DNA from 3 places in the Photobacterium sagamiensis genome. Region 2 is predicted to be linked to each of the others. Evidence: predicted binding sites of a transcription regulator. Region 2 holds the regulator's gene; each other region holds the start of a gene.
The links. Region 2 encodes CRP, which controls carbon source genes, mostly activating them, when cyclic AMP is high. Its sites were predicted from a motif close to TGTGANNNNNNTCACA; they were not measured.
Positions count from the first base shown of each region.

Region 1: the regulator CRP is predicted to act here: its motif matches at 1,812-1,827, upstream of nagE (N-acetylglucosamine-specific PTS transporter subunit IIBC).
Region 3: the regulator CRP is predicted to act here: its motif matches at 1,675-1,690, upstream of udp (uridine phosphorylase).

Region 1 is NZ_JAKJSP010000032.1:27,014-32,146, forward strand. It holds gene nagA (N-acetylglucosamine-6-phosphate deacetylase) at 1-804, opposite strand, end outside; gene nagB (glucosamine-6-phosphate deaminase) at 890-1,690, opposite strand; gene nagE (N-acetylglucosamine-specific PTS transporter subunit IIBC) at 1,950-3,440, shown strand; gene glnS (glutamine--tRNA ligase) at 4,071-5,133, shown strand, end outside.
Region 2 is NZ_JAKJSP010000045.1:41,643-46,775, forward strand. It holds gene astD (succinylglutamate-semialdehyde dehydrogenase) at 1-1,215, shown strand, start outside; gene L4D76_RS20400 (DUF1338 domain-containing protein) at 1,270-2,061, shown strand; gene L4D76_RS20405 (hypothetical protein) at 2,116-2,319, opposite strand; gene crp (cAMP-activated global transcriptional regulator CRP) at 2,515-3,147, opposite strand; gene L4D76_RS20415 (OsmC family protein) at 3,420-3,824, shown strand; gene L4D76_RS20420 (phosphoribulokinase) at 4,084-4,953, opposite strand; gene L4D76_RS20425 (YheU family protein) at 5,048-5,133, opposite strand, start outside.
Region 3 is NZ_JAKJSP010000014.1:61,748-66,880, reverse strand. It holds gene L4D76_RS04935 (zinc/cadmium/mercury/lead-transporting ATPase) at 1-1,508, shown strand, start outside; gene udp (uridine phosphorylase) at 1,847-2,614, shown strand; gene L4D76_RS04925 (Card1-like endonuclease domain-containing protein) at 2,988-4,154, opposite strand; gene treR (trehalose operon repressor TreR) at 4,636-5,133, shown strand, end outside.

The DNA of each region.
Region 1 (5,133 bases), on a different contig from region 2:
CACTAAAACAAGTTTTTCGCCTTTCATGCGATGTGCCATGCGAATATTTGCATAATCAACGTGGAATCCATCAGCAATAATGCCGGCATAGACATCTGGCGTGTCATAGATTGCGCCAACCATCCCCGGTTCACGGCCGGCGATAGGTGTCATGGCATTGAACAGGTGAGTCGCAAAGCTGATACCCGCCGCAAAACCTTTACGTGCTTCTTTATAGGATGCATTGGTATGCCCTGCTGAAACAACAACACCGGCTTCAACCAGTTGTTCGATATGCTCCTGAGCGTTTTGTTCAGGGGCAAGAGTTACTTTGGTGACGATATCTGCGTTCTCGCAGATGGTTTTGATCATTGCATCATCTGAACGACGGATGTGGTCAACGCTGTGAATACCTTTTTTCATCACATTCAGGTAAGGACCTTCAAGGTGCAAACCCAGTGAATGGTTCTGATACCTGCTGTGATATTCGCGAGCTGCGGTGATCACAGCTTTCATATCTTCATCAGAAGAGGTGATCAGAGTCGGCAGGAAGCTTGTGCAACCAGACTTCAGGTTGGCACGGTGCATGGTATGAATGGTGTCAGCATTGATTTTGTCATTCAGCATCACCCCACCGCAACCATTTAGCTGCAGGTCGATGAAACCAGGGGTCAGGTTAGCCCCTTCAAGATCAACGGATTTGATATCATTTGGCAGCTCAGCTACCGGGCAAACAGCGTGAATGTTCACGCCATCAATTATGACGGCGTGGTTATTCAGCACATCGCTACCGGTAAAAATACGACAATTGGTAAGCGCGTACATGAACATTTCCTTTTATGTTAAAGGTTATTGTAACGATTCACCTTCTTGCTATTTCGTTTAATAGCAAGAAGGTGATCATTTATAGTTAAAGGTGTTTAATATTTTGTGCTTCCAGTTCCTGAAAGTATTTTACGGTTTTTACTTTCAGTTCCTGGGTGGCTGGTTCATCACATACAACCAGTGATTTAGGGTGCAGTTGCAGTGCCGAAACCGTCCACAGGTGGTTTACTGAGCCTTCAACAGCCGCCTCAAGAGCTTGTGCTTTGTTATGGCCAGTCACCAAAATCATGATTTCAGCAGAATCAAGCAGGGTACCGACACCAATAGTCAGTGCGTATTTCGGAACCTGATTGATGTCACCATCAAAGAAACGAGAGTTCGCGATGCGGGTATCTTGCGTCAGCGTTTTGATACGAGTACGAGAGGATAATGAAGACGCTGGCTCATTAAATGCGATGTGGCCATCGTTGCCGACACCGCCCATGAACAGGTTGACTCTACCGTAAGATTTAATTTTATCTTCATAACGCTGACATTCAGTTTCGTGATCTTCTGCGTTACCATTCAGGAGATTGATATTTTCGTCTTGAATATCAATGTGATTGAAAAAGTTGTTATACATGAAGCTACGATAAGATTCCGGATGATCGGCTGGAATGCCGATATATTCGTCCATATTGAAAGTCACAACATGCTTGAAACTTACTTCACCAGCTTCATAAAGCTCAATAAGACGCTTGTATGTCGTTAAAGGAGTGCCACCGGTAGGTAAACCAAGTACAAAAGGACGTTCTGCCGTTGGTTCAAATTTGTTAATACGATCAGCAATATAGCGAGCAGACCATAAACCTACATCTTTCGCGTTAATAAGTGGGATTAGTCTCACGGTGACACCTCATTCAAGATAGATAAAACAAAATAATTGTAGTGGCATAGCGCCTTTGTTTCGAATCATAAAATAAGTTTTATGATCGGGCTAGCAAAATCGCCTGGATCTTGCTCCAGCAGGTGACTAAGATCACAAATGACGACGTTTTAATTTGCGGTGCGAAATAAACTTCTTACACTGATGATGACTTTATCAAATAGCCGAAGTAAGTTATCTGATAACCAAATCTAAGAGAACCAATTAGGGGGAACTAACGGTGAATATTCTTGGGTATTTTCAAAAAGTAGGTAAAGCATTGATGGTGCCGGTCGCCACTCTGCCTGCCGCTGCAATTTTAATGGGTATTGGTTACTGGATTGATCCGAATGGCTGGGGTGCAAACAGTGCGCTTGCTGCTTTTCTAATCAAGGCTGGTGGTGCAATTATTGAAAACATGTCTGTACTGTTCGCCGTCGGTGTAGCGTATGGTATGTCTAAAGATAAGGATGGTGCAGCTGCCCTATCTGGTTTTGTTGGTTACCTGGTAGTTACAACACTTCTTGCGCCTGGTGCGGTGGCGCAGATCCAAGGTATCGACGCAAGTGCTGTTCCTGCGGCATTTGGTAAGATTGAAAACCAGTTTGTCGGTATCCTTGTCGGTATTGTTTCTGCTGAAATCTACAACCGTTACTCGGCGGTTGAACTGCACAAAGCACTGGCGTTCTTCTCTGGTAAGCGTCTGGTCCCTATTCTGACATCTGTTGCCGGTATCTTTATTGCTTTTGTTCTAATGTATGTTTGGCCTGCAATCTTCAATAGCCTGGTATCTTTCGGTGAAGGTATTCAGGGGCTGGGTGAAGCAGGTGCGGGTATCTACGCATTCTTCAACCGTTTGTTAATTCCTGTTGGTTTGCACCACGCACTGAACTCTGTATTCTGGTTTGATGTGGCTGGTATTAACGACCTGCCAAACTTCCTGGGTGGCGCGAAGTCAATTGCTGACGGTGTTGCAACTCCGGGTGTTACCGGTATCTACATGGGTGGTTTCTTCCCAATTATGATGTTCGGTCTGCCAGGTGCTGCGCTTGCGATGTACCACACGTCTAAGGCGAAGAACAAAGAAAAAGTCGCCTCTATCATGATCGCCGCTGGTTTCGCATCATTCTTCACTGGTGTGACTGAGCCGCTAGAATTTGCCTTCATGTTCCTAGCACCAGGTCTATATGTCATTCACGCAGCACTGACTGGTCTGTCTGTATACATCGCAGCTTCAATGCAGTGGATTTCAGGCTTTGGTTTCTCTGCGGGTTTCGTTGATATGTTCCTGCAGTCACAGAACCCACTAGCTACTAACTGGTACATGCTGATTGTTCAGGGTCTGGTATTCTTCGGCCTATACTACGCAATCTTCCGCACTGTCATCATTAAGTTCAACTTAAAGACTCCAGGTCGTGAAGATGACGATGTTGAAGAAAGCGGTATTACCGGTTCAAAAGAAACTGGTGAACTGGCTAAGCAATACCTGAAAGCTCTTGGCGGCCACGGCAACCTTGAAAACATCGATGCTTGTATCACGCGTCTACGTCTTACTCTGAAAGATAGCAGCCTTGCTAATGAGAAGACTCTGAAAGCGTTAGGTGCAATGGGTGTGGTTAAACTAGGTTCAAACAACCTGCAGGTTATCCTCGGCCCACTAGCAGAAATCGTCGCTGGCGAAATGAAAAAAATCCCGGCATCAGAAGACCTGTCTTCTGTAAAACTTCCTTAATTACTCGGTTTTTATAGTAATTGAAGAGTTAGTAACAATGTAATAGCTGGCTCCCGATTGGGAGCCAGTTTCTTAATAGGCTTATACCAATTCCATTAATTATCTGATCAATTCAGCGAGAGTTAAAATGCTTTTAGACAAGGCAATAAATTGAAAATCTAGTGGCTCTAAATTGAGATTTATTAACGTAGTATAAAAGCATTTTAAACTCGCCCAAAGGGAACACCACTGAAAGCCCATTTCGGTGTCTAGCGATTTCAAAAGAGAACCACTCTTCTATCAATCGCTATCCTTGAACTTGACTCCCAGTGGTGTTCTGAATGGTTAGATAATTAATGGATTTGGTATTACCCATGAGCTTATCAAGAAGCTGCTGTTGTAGTTTCAACCTTCAAATTTTCGTAATTTTAAGGTGTTGGTTTTTTCATCTTTGATGGTGAAGTCCTGAGTGGAATGTTGTTGCTTGGCACCTAATTTGGGGCCATAAAAAAAATTGGATGTACTTAACCCCGCTTTTGCGGGGTTTTTTTATACATATCGATAAACAATGCATACTATTTGTTGAGTAGTGACCCATATTTATGGATCATAGTGAGTTCTAAAATCCTGTAAGCACACGAGGTCTAATTGATGAGTGATTCTGAAGCTCGTCCAACTAACTTTATCCGCCAGATTATTGATGCGGATTTAGCAAGTGGCAAACATACAAGCGTACATACCCGATTCCCGCCGGAGCCCAATGGTTACCTGCATATCGGTCATGCTAAATCAATTTGTTTGAACTTCGGTATTGCTCAGGACTATCAGGGACAATGTAATCTTCGTTTTGATGATACTAACCCTGAGAAAGAAGACATCGAATACGTTGAGTCTATTAAGAACGATGTTAACTGGTTGGGCTTTGAATGGAGCGGTGAGATTTGTTACTCATCAAACTATTTCGACAAGCTATACGGGTTTGCTATTGAATTAATTAATAAAGGCTTAGCGTATGTTGATGAGCTAAGTCCCGAGCAAATGCGTGAGTACCGTGGCAACTTGACCGAGCCTGGTAAAAATAGTCCATACCGCGATCGTAGCGTAGAAGAAAACCTTCAGCAGTTCGAAAAGATGAAGAACGGCGAAATCGAAGAAGGTAAAATGTGTCTTCGTGCGAAAATCGATATGGCATCACCGTTTATGGTCATGCGTGATCCGGTTATCTACCGAGTGCGTTTTGCCGACCACCACCAGACCGGTGACAAGTGGTGCATTTACCCAATGTACGACTTCACGCACTGTATTTCAGATGCGCTAGAAGGTATTACGCACTCTATCTGTACGCTGGAGTTCCAAGATAACCGTCGTCTGTACGACTGGGTATTGGAAAACATCACAATCGAATGCCTGCCACATCAGTACGAGTTCAGCCGCCTGAACCTTGAGTACACGGTAATGTCAAAACGCAAACTGAACCAGTTGGTGACGGATAACCTGGTTTCAGGTTGGAATGATCCTCGTATGCCAACAATTTCTGGCCTGCGTCGTCGTGGTTTCACGTCTGCTTCAATTCGCGAGTTCTGTAAGCGAATCGGTGTAACGAAGCAAGAAAATACCATTGAAATGGGTTCATTAGAATCTTGTATTCGTGACGATCTGAACGAGAATGCACCACGTGCAATGGCTGTTCTTGATCCTGTGAAGGTTGTGATTG
Region 2 (5,133 bases):
ACTATTGCTGAAGAGACCGGTAAGCCGTTGTGGGAAACCCGAACGGAAGCCGGTGCAATGGTCGGTAAAATAGCTATTTCACTGCGCGCTTACCATGAGCGAACCGGTGAAAGGCAAAAAGATATCGCAGGTACTGCGGCAGTCTTGCGCCACCGCCCGCTGGGCGTCATGGCGGTATTTGGCCCATATAACTTCCCCGGCCATTTACCCAACGGTCATATTGTGCCGGCCCTGCTATCTGGCAATACCGTGGTCTTTAAGCCTTCAGATCTGACACCAAAAGTGGCAGAAGAAACCATGAAGCTGTGGCAACAAGCTGGCTTACCTGAAGGTGTGTTGAATATGGTTCAGGGTGCGCGTCCGACAGGTGAAGCACTTGCGAGCTCGAAAGGGATTGATGGTTTGCTGTTTACCGGTAGTGCCAATACCGGCCACATCCTGCACCGTCAGTTTGCCGGACAGCCAGGCAAGATGCTGGCGCTGGAGATGGGTGGCAATAACCCGATGGTGATCTCGAAAGCCTATGGCGAGCTTGATGCGACGGTCTACACTATTATTCAGTCAGCCTTTATCAGTGCAGGCCAGCGCTGTACGTGTGCTCGCCGCCTGTATTTACCGCAGGGGCCGGAAGGTGACGCGATTCTGAACCGTCTGGTTAAAGCGACAGGTCAGCTAAAAATTGATGGGCCATTTGCTGAACCGCAACCGTTTATGGGGCCGCAAATTTCTGAACGCGCGGCTGACGGCATCATTGCCGCGCAAGCAAATCTGGTGAGTTTAGGCGCAGAGCTATTACTTGAAGCGAAACGTGGCCAGGGGGCGGTAGTCACGCCTGCTATTATTGAAGTGAGCCAAGTTGCTGAGCTGCCAGATGAAGAATACTTTGGCCCATTGCTTCAGGTTGTCCGTTATCAGGATCTGCCTCAGGCCGTCGCGATGGCGAATGATACTCGCTATGGTTTGTCAGCTGGCCTGATTTCTACCGATGATGCGGAATGGCAATATTTTATTGATCATATCCGTGCCGGTATTGTGAACCGCAACCGTCAGTTGACTGGAGCCAGCGGTGATGCCCCGTTTGGCGGGCCTGGAGCATCAGGCAACTTACGCCCAAGCGCTTATTATGCCGCAGACTATTGTGCTTACCCTATGGCATCGATGGAAGGTGAACAAACTGAGCTGCCAGCCCAGCTGTCACCTGGGGTGCAGTTGTAAGCACCGGTATACGTCGACTACGGCAATCATTATCAGCAAGGGGAAATATTCATCATGGAAAGAGTGGAGCAATTATTTAATGCCCTGTGGCAAGACTATATACAACGTCTTTGTCCGTCTGCGGCTCAGGTTCATGCACTGTTAACCGAAGATGAACCCTTGCTCAATGATCACATCGCACTGCGTACCTTCAATTTACCGAAAGTGGGGCTGGATAAGCTGGCAGCCCCATTTATTGCAATTGGCTATAAGCCATGTGGTAGGTATCATTTTGAAGCAAAAAAGCTGTATGCAGAGCATTTTGAGCATCCGAACCCGTTAGCACCGAAAGTATTTATCAGTGAACTGATGGTGGGGCAGTGTTCTTCGCTGTTACAGGAAACGGTACGCGAACTGGTTGATCAGGTGCCGGAGCAGGCAATTCATGAACCTGAGTTTGTTTGCTGTGGACGTTTGTGGGATATCGATTCGGCGACGTATGAGATGTTATCGGCAGAAAGCGAGTATGCCGGCTGGGTTGCTGCGCATGGCTTTGGGGCCAATCATTTTACCGTCAGTATTAATCAGCTGGAGCAGTTCACTGAGATCCATGAAGTGAACCATCTGCTGCGTCACAATGGTTTTGCGATTAATGAGTCTGGCGGTGAGGTGAAAGGGAGTCCAGAGGTGATGCTGGAGCAGTCTGCCACTATGGCTGACAAGGTGGCGGTGGGCTTTCTTGATGGTGAGAAAATAATCCCTGGCGGCTTCTACGAGTTTGCTAAGCGCTATCCTCAGACGGATGGTGAACTGTACCGTGGGTTTGTTGAAGCGTCGGCGGATAAGATCTTCGAAAGTACGAGTTAGTAAGAGTAGGAAACAGTGATAAAACAGCGGCCTTGGCCGCTGTTTTCGTTTCAATTATTGGTTTGCTTGGTGGCAATCTAAAGTAGGGCTCCATAGCTCATTACCATGCACGGTGCGTTGACGCTGGCTGAACAGGGTTTGTTGCTCAAGGTAATGACGAGGATCGCTAAAACCAGTCATTTCAATGGTCGCGGGTAAGGCTGCAATGACAGCCGTAGCGGGAACCAGGGTATGTGGAGAAAAGCGTTCGATATCCATATCAAGACCTCTCATAAATATTAGATATGCATAATGTAGCATTGGTATTGCTGTTGGCAAGTGAATAAACAGTGACGGTTACGGCAGAATATACGTTTTGAGATCTTTTTATGCTTTTTGGTGATAGTGATATGTTTCGCAGTTACAAAAAAAGCCGCATTAAGCGGCTTTTTATTAATCGAAGTCGTTGGTCGGTTAGCGAGTACCGTAAACCACGATAGTTTTGCCGTGGGCAGAAATCAGATTCTGCTCTTCCAGCATCTTAAGGATACGACCTACCGTCTCACGCGAACAGCCCACAATCTGACCGATTTCCTGACGGGTGATCTTAATTTGCATACCGTCTGGGTGAGTCATTGCATCAGGTTGTTTTGCAAGGTTTAGCAATGTCTGTGCAATACGGCCTGTTACATCAAGGAATGCAAGATCGCCTACTTTCTGGCTAGTGATTTGCAAACGGTTGGCCATCTGTGCAGAAAGACGCATCAGAATATCAGGGTTGACCTGAATAAGCTGACGGAATTTTTTGAAAGAAATTTCTGCCACTTCACAAGGACTCTTGGCACGTACCCATGCAGTACGTTCCTGCTCTTCTTCAAATAAGCCTAGCTCACCGATGAAGTCACCTTGGTTAAGGTAAGACAGGATCATTTCTTTGCCTTCTTCATCCTTGATCAATACGGCAACAGAACCTTTCACAATGTAGTAGAGAGTTTCTGCTTTCTCTCCCGCATGGATCAAAGTACTCTTTGACGGATATTTGTGAATGTGGCAATGGGAAAGAAACCACTCTAGAGTTGGATCTGTTTGAGGTTTACCTGGAACCATATTACTAACTTCCTCTGCGTTTGTTGCCCAACAACGACATCCATATAATTCAAGGCTGGGCCTAACAATAGAATTGTTCGCTGATTAGGATATTCATTCAGCCGCTAGGCTGCAAGTTCACTTGAATATTTACTTGAGAGTTTATCTTTTTTCCGCGTCTTTTTCTTGATATTGATCTACCTGAAATGGCCATTTGGTACTCATAAGTGTGCACATGATCACACAGTTGTTAGTTAATGCAGAATTACCCTGTTTGAAGTAAGGAGAAAGCAATGCAATCACGAGTGAAATGGGTAGAAGGAATGACCTTTCTGGGACAGTCAGATTCTGGTCACAGTGTCGTCATGGATGGCAATGGGGGCGAAAAAGCACCAAGTCCGATGGAAATGGTATTGATGGCTGCTGGTGGCTGTAGCTCAGTTGATGTTGTCGACGGTTTGCAATCAGCTGGCCAGAACATTGCCGGCTGTGAGGCGCAGATTTCTTCTGTTCGCCGTGAACAGTCACCGCGTATTTTTACCTCGGCTAACCTGCATTTTGTGGTCACAGGCCATGATCTGGATGAGGCTCGGGTTGCCAGTGTTGTTGCAGATTCACTGCAGAAATATTGCTCAGTATGCCTGATGCTGGGCGAAGGGGTCGAAATGACCCATTCGTATGAGATAGTTAAAGCCTAGGTTTCGCGTGACGAGAGCCGGGTATCGAGAAAAGCGGTGCTATGGCCCTGAGGACCTAAGGATAAACAGTTTCGAGTAATTAGGTTCGAGTTTCGAGAAAGAGCCACAGCTTGACCCCCAACTATGGCTCGGAGAGCCTGCTTACAGGACCACAGGACCACAGGACCACAGGACCACCGTAGGTATTAAGACCCTAATATAGTGTCGGGTAACGAGAAGCACGCATCTCGTTACTCGCCACTCACCTCTCGCGTCGGGTTTATCCTATCTTTCCGGTTTCGACTAACTTCTGGATCAGCGGTCGCATGATCAGCTCCATCGCAAAGCTCATTTTTCCGCCCGGTACCACCAGGGTGTTATGGCGAGACATAAACGAGCCCTGGATCATTGATAGCAGATACGGAAAATCGACATTTTTAATTCCGCGGAAGCGGATAACCACAAAGCTTTCATCCAGACTCGGAATGCCTTTGGCACTGAATGGGTTGGATGTATCGACGGTCGGCACCCGTTGGAAGTTGATATGGGTGCGCGAAAATTGCGGCGTAATATAATTGAGGTAATCGTCCATCGAGCGGACGATAGACTCCATGACCGCTTCCCGGGAGTGGCCGCGATCACGCGTGTCGCGGACGATCTTCTGTATCCATTCCAGGTTCACAATCGGCACCATACCAATCAGCAAATCGACGTGTTGTGCGGCATTGATCTCACCATCAACAACACCGCCATGTAACCCTTCGTAAAAGAGCACATCCGTATTTTCAGGTAGTTCCTGCCATGGCGTGAATGAACCCGGCATCTGGTTATAGGGGACCGCTTCGTCAAAAGTATGCAGGTAGCGGCGGAATTGACCACTGCCATCGTCACCATATTGGCGGAAAAAAGTTTCCAGTTGGGCAAAGTCGTTAGCTTGCGGACCAAAATAGCTGACATGGCGGCCTTGCTCTTTGGCTTTACGAATTTCAACATCCATTTCCGGTCGGGTAAAGCGATGGAAGCTATCCCCCTCCAGCCAGGCGGCATTGAAGTTCATCATATTGAACATTTTGCGAAATGCTTCTGAAGTGGTGGAGGTGCCGGCACCAGAAGACCCTGTTACTGCAATAATCGGATGTTTTGCAGACATGACATACCCTGTCGTTAATGTTAACGATGAAAGTTATTAACAGGGTGTTGCGCCAGGGTCAAGGATAAGTTGGTTTTTGATCGGGAGATATCCGTTAATTGAGATCTCTGCGGAGTTTAATATCAACAGATTTATGCAGTTCAGAAAATACGATCACTGCATCACCTGATTCAAGCTGCT
Region 3 (5,133 bases), on a different contig from region 2:
ACTCTGATGGCACGAAAAAAAGAGTGGCAGCAGAAGATCTCAAAAAGGGTGACGTGATTGAGATTGCGCCAGGTTCTCGCTTGCCGGCTGATGCCCAATTGCTTGATATATCTGCGAGCTTTGATGAAAGTGCTTTGACCGGTGAATCGGTTCCGGTCGAACGCCTGCCGGGTGATAAAGTGATGGCGGGCTCACTGGTCGCTGATAAGGTGGTGCGCCTGACCATTATCTCAGAGCAGGGTGATAATGCGATTGATCGTATTCTTCACTTAATCGAAGATGCAGAATCACGTAAAGCGCCGTTAGAACGATTTTTAGACCGCTTCAGTCGCTGGTACACCCCGGCAATGATTGTGCTTGCGGCACTGGTTATTGTGATCCCACCTCTGCTGTTTGCTCAATCATGGCATGAGTGGATATATCGTGGTTTAACCTTATTGCTGATTGCCTGCCCTTGTGCATTAGTGATCTCTACACCGGCAGCGATTACATCAGGTTTAGCCGCTGCTGCTCGCCGTGGTGCCTTGATTAAGGGCGGTGCAGCATTAGAGCAGCTTGGTCATATTGGCACGATTGCTTTCGATAAAACGGGAACCTTAACTCAGGGTAAACCCGTGATGACCGATCTGATCTGCTGGGATGGTAACGAAGAGAAATTACTTCGCCAGTCAGCAGCCGTCGAAGCCGGATCATTGCACCCGTTGGCCGTTGCGGTTGTTAAAGCTGCGGAAGAACGTGGATTGAACGTTACTGAAGCCGCTGAGCGTGAAGCACTGCCCGGACGCGGTATTCAAGGTGTGATTGACGGTGAAACCCTGCTGCTGTGTGCGGCAGATCGATTACCTAAGTCAGTGGCATTAACCGCGGAACAACACGCTCAGGCAATGTCACTGGAAGCGGAAGGTAAAACCCTGGTTGTTGCACTTCGTGATCACGTTGCTATTGGTGTGATTGCATGGCGAGATAACCTGCGTGATGATGCCGCTAACACCATTAAAGAGCTTAAGCTGATGGGGATCCAGTCGGTGATGTTAACCGGTGACAACCCCCGTGCTGCCGCCGCTATCGCCGAGGAAATTGGCATCGATTTTCGTGCCGGTTTATTGCCTGCTGATAAGGTAACAGAAGTACAAACCGCCAACGAAAAAGCCAATGTAGCAATGGTCGGCGATGGTATAAATGATGCCCCGGCAATGAAAACAGCGTCGATTGGTATAGCCATGGGTGGCGGTACAGATGTCGCGCTGGAAACGGCTGATGCGGCGCTTACTCATAACCGCTTGTCGGAACTTCCGATGATGATTGAACTGTCTCGTGCCACGCTCAGAAATATCCGTCAGAATATTGTTCTGGCGTTAGGATTGAAAGGCATATTCCTGGTAACCACTTTGCTGGGCGTCACGGGTCTGTGGGTTGCGGTACTCGCAGATAGCGGGGCAACGGCATTGGTGACATTGAATGCATTGCGTTTGTTGCGTTTTAGCCCTGAAAGCCGGTTGAACAAATAACCGGAGATAGCGCACAAAATTAATACCGCAAAATAAACGGCATCACCTATTCTTACGGTGATGCCGTTTTTTTATAATTAATTTGTGATGAAGGGCAACAGCAAACGCTTTAAGGTGATGGTGATCACGGTTTTATGTAACCTGTAAATCGGTTCATTTTATTATCTGTGACTGCTGTCACTTAAAGTTGCGATTCTATCCGTTATCGTTAACTGGTGTTTTGAGAGTATTTATCTATTTATGAAAATCGATGAATACTGCCTAAACATTAAAATTAGTTTAAAGCCACGACCTCTGACTTCCCTATACAGAGCGGCAAACAATAAAAGGATATGATTATGTCTGAGACGACAGTTTTCCATTTAGGTGTGACAACAGCGGATCTTAATGGTGCAGAACTTGCTATTATTCCAGGTGATCCAGCGCGTGTTGAAAAAATCGCGAACCTGATGGATAACCCTGAGTTTCTAGCAAGCTCTCGCGAATATACGCTTTATCGCGCGGTTTTAGACGGTAAAACTGTGATTGTTTGCTCTACAGGTATTGGTGGTCCATCAACGTCTATCGCGGTTGAAGAATTAGCGCAATTAGGTATCCGTACGTTCCTGCGTGTTGGTACAACGGGTGCGATTCAGCCACACATCAATGTGGGTGACATGATCGTATCAACGGGTTCTGTACGCCTTGACGGTGCGAGCCTGCATTTTGCCCCAATGGAATTCCCAGCGGTTGCAGACTTTGATGTTGCGACAGCAATGAAAGCTGCAGTAGAAGCAGAAGGTGCAACAGTACACACAGGTGTAACGGCTTCAAGTGATACTTTCTACCCGGGTCAGGAGCGCTACGATACGTTCTCAGGTCGTGTTGTTCGTCGTTTCCAGGGCTCAATGAAAGAGTGGCAGGAGATGGGCGTTCTGAACTATGAAATGGAATCAGCAACACTGTTAACTATGTGTGCTAGTTCTGGTCTGCGTGCAGGTTGTGTTGCGGGTGTTATCATCAACCGTACTCAGAAAGAGATACCGGATCATGCGACTCTGAAAGAGACGGAAGCGCGTTCGATCAAAGTGGTAGTAGAAGCTGCTCGTCGCATGCTGGCTGAGTAATTCTTATTACTTATTACTTGTTATTTGCCCTGATCTCTTTATCGGAAGTCCTCATTTATAGTTATAAACTCCGGGCTTCCTCTTCGACCTCAGGGCAACTAACGGCGTACTAAGAACCACTCCAGGATATCTGCCGTAAGCGCAAAAATCCTATGAGTTATCACACTATTCAAGATGAAAACCGGTACTAATGTATCGGTTTTTTTGTGTCTGTTATACCAACCTGATTAATGTTCGCTGGGAGGCCAGATAATTAGTCAGTTTGGTATTTGCGGTACTGTAGATATAAGAAGGTCGCAATTGCGACCTTTTTAAATGAACCTAATCTAGTTTCTAGTTTCTAGTTTCTAGTTTCTAGTTTCTAGTTTCTAGTTTACGCAATATTATGCGTCTGGCCACCGGCATCTTTCAGCCAGTTGTGAAGGTGGGTTTGTAAGTCACCAAGTTGATCCGGGCCAATGATAGCAAGGCCTAAATCCTGGGCGCGTACTAAATCATGATGACGCAAAGGACGGAAGCTCACCAGCATCGCGCGTGCTTGCAGGCCGCCTAATAAATCACGCAGTGATTCCAGCTTGTAGAGCGTGTCGTCACCATCATCACGCATACCTTTGGTTTTACACTCAATAATATGCAGCTTATTATTCACAACCGTCGCGACATCTAGTTCATTACGGACTTCACGGTCTCCGATCTTACGGTAAACCTGAACCCCTAATGAGTGATCCTGAATAGTTGGCAGCTCATTCTGAATCGCACGAACCGTGCTGTGAACCAGGTTTTCCAGCCATTCACCATTTGCGAAACGACGCGCATCTTCATGTATGAAAGTCAGAATACCCTTTTCGTAGGTGGCCAGCCCGGTATCCTGCAGATCGGCAATTAACATGCCTAACTCCCTATAACCTTGTTGTTTTTCACTCAGGCCAACATCGAGTTTCTGTTCTTTTCGACATGTGGTTGCCAGATAGTTCAGTGTTGCCAAACCTGGTCCCAGTTCCAGTGCCGAGCTTGCCCAGCGCTGTCCCAGCTCCCATAGCTGATTGTTGAGTGATTCCGGTACCGTTGTTTCGGGCAGCTCACTTCTCGCACCAAAAATAGTGAGGTAGTCAGTTAGTTGAATACGATCTTCAACTTGCTGTTGCTTGCGATCCGAAGGGTAGAGCCAGCACATTTCGTCACTGAAAGGTTCGATGACATAAATAGGCCAATGAAAAGAACGGAAAACTTCATATGCAGATAGCAGGCGGTGACGTAAACCACAGCTGGTATTAAACCAGACTTCAGTCTGGGTTTGTCGGAGCTTATCTGCTAACTCGTTGAGTCGTTGACGAAGGCTGGTAATACTGATGGAGTCAGGGATCTGGAAAAATTCAACCTCAATATCTCGGGGTGTCAGTATTGATGCAAGGCGCTCGTACTGCTCTCTCTGGCTTTCCGTACCGATAAAAATCATCTTATCGGCCGGGATAGCATGGTCTAATAAGGGGGTAATAAGTCTTACGGGGTCTTGGTCTATAACGCCAACGTGAGTAATCATAAAAATCCTTAATGCCTTTCCCCGAATGAACAGGGACTGATAGTTCTTGTGGGCATTAAAAGGCAAAAAGAAAAGAGGATGCCAACACAAGATTATTTAATCTATATATTTAGAATAAGATATGGGTATTGAAAAACAGTATTTCAATGCAATACCCGATATCATGCCTAAATAATTGCACAAAATTCAATTTATCTGAAATCGATCCTTTTTTTGTTTGCTGTGTGTCAGTTTTATGTTGGCTAAAGCCATTTTTTGCTAGTAGGGATTTTATTCAGAGTTGTTACTAAGTATTTGCCGTTGTGGAGATTCTGTCACTATTTAATTAAGGCTCCTTTTAGATGTTTTATGGGTATAAACGCAGCGTTTTCGTGGAAAAAGCACGTTTACCTAAAGGTTTTGTGATGTTTGGAAGGAAAATGATTGAATTATTGTTGCTGAGAGTGACAATAAAGAGGTTTACCTTAGCCTGAACCTATTTATGACTAAAAAGCTCACCATTCTGGATATTGCTAAATTAGCAGGGGTTGGAAAATCCACAGTTTCACGCGTGTTGACCAATGATCCTAAAGTAAAAGCGGCAACCCGTGAAAAGGTTGAGCAAGTGATCAGAGACTCTGGTTTTGTGCCGTCAAAGTCAGCACAGACGATGCGAGGTGGCAGCACCAAAGTTGTCGGCATTATTCTGTCTCGTCTTGATTCACCATCTGAGAACAAAGCGGTGAGCGGCATTTTAGATGTTATCTATGCAGCTGGTTATGATGCGGTGATCATGGAAAGTCAGTTTAGTGCCGAGAAAACCAATGAACATTTAGCAGTTTTACAAAAGCGTAATGTCGATGGTGTGATCCTGTTTGGTTTTACCGGCTGCGATTTAACCGCGGTAGAAATGTTACAGCATAAAGCCGTTGTTATAGCCGTTGATACCGATACTATTTCATCGGTCGGGTATGACAACCATGGTGTTATTGAGCAGGCG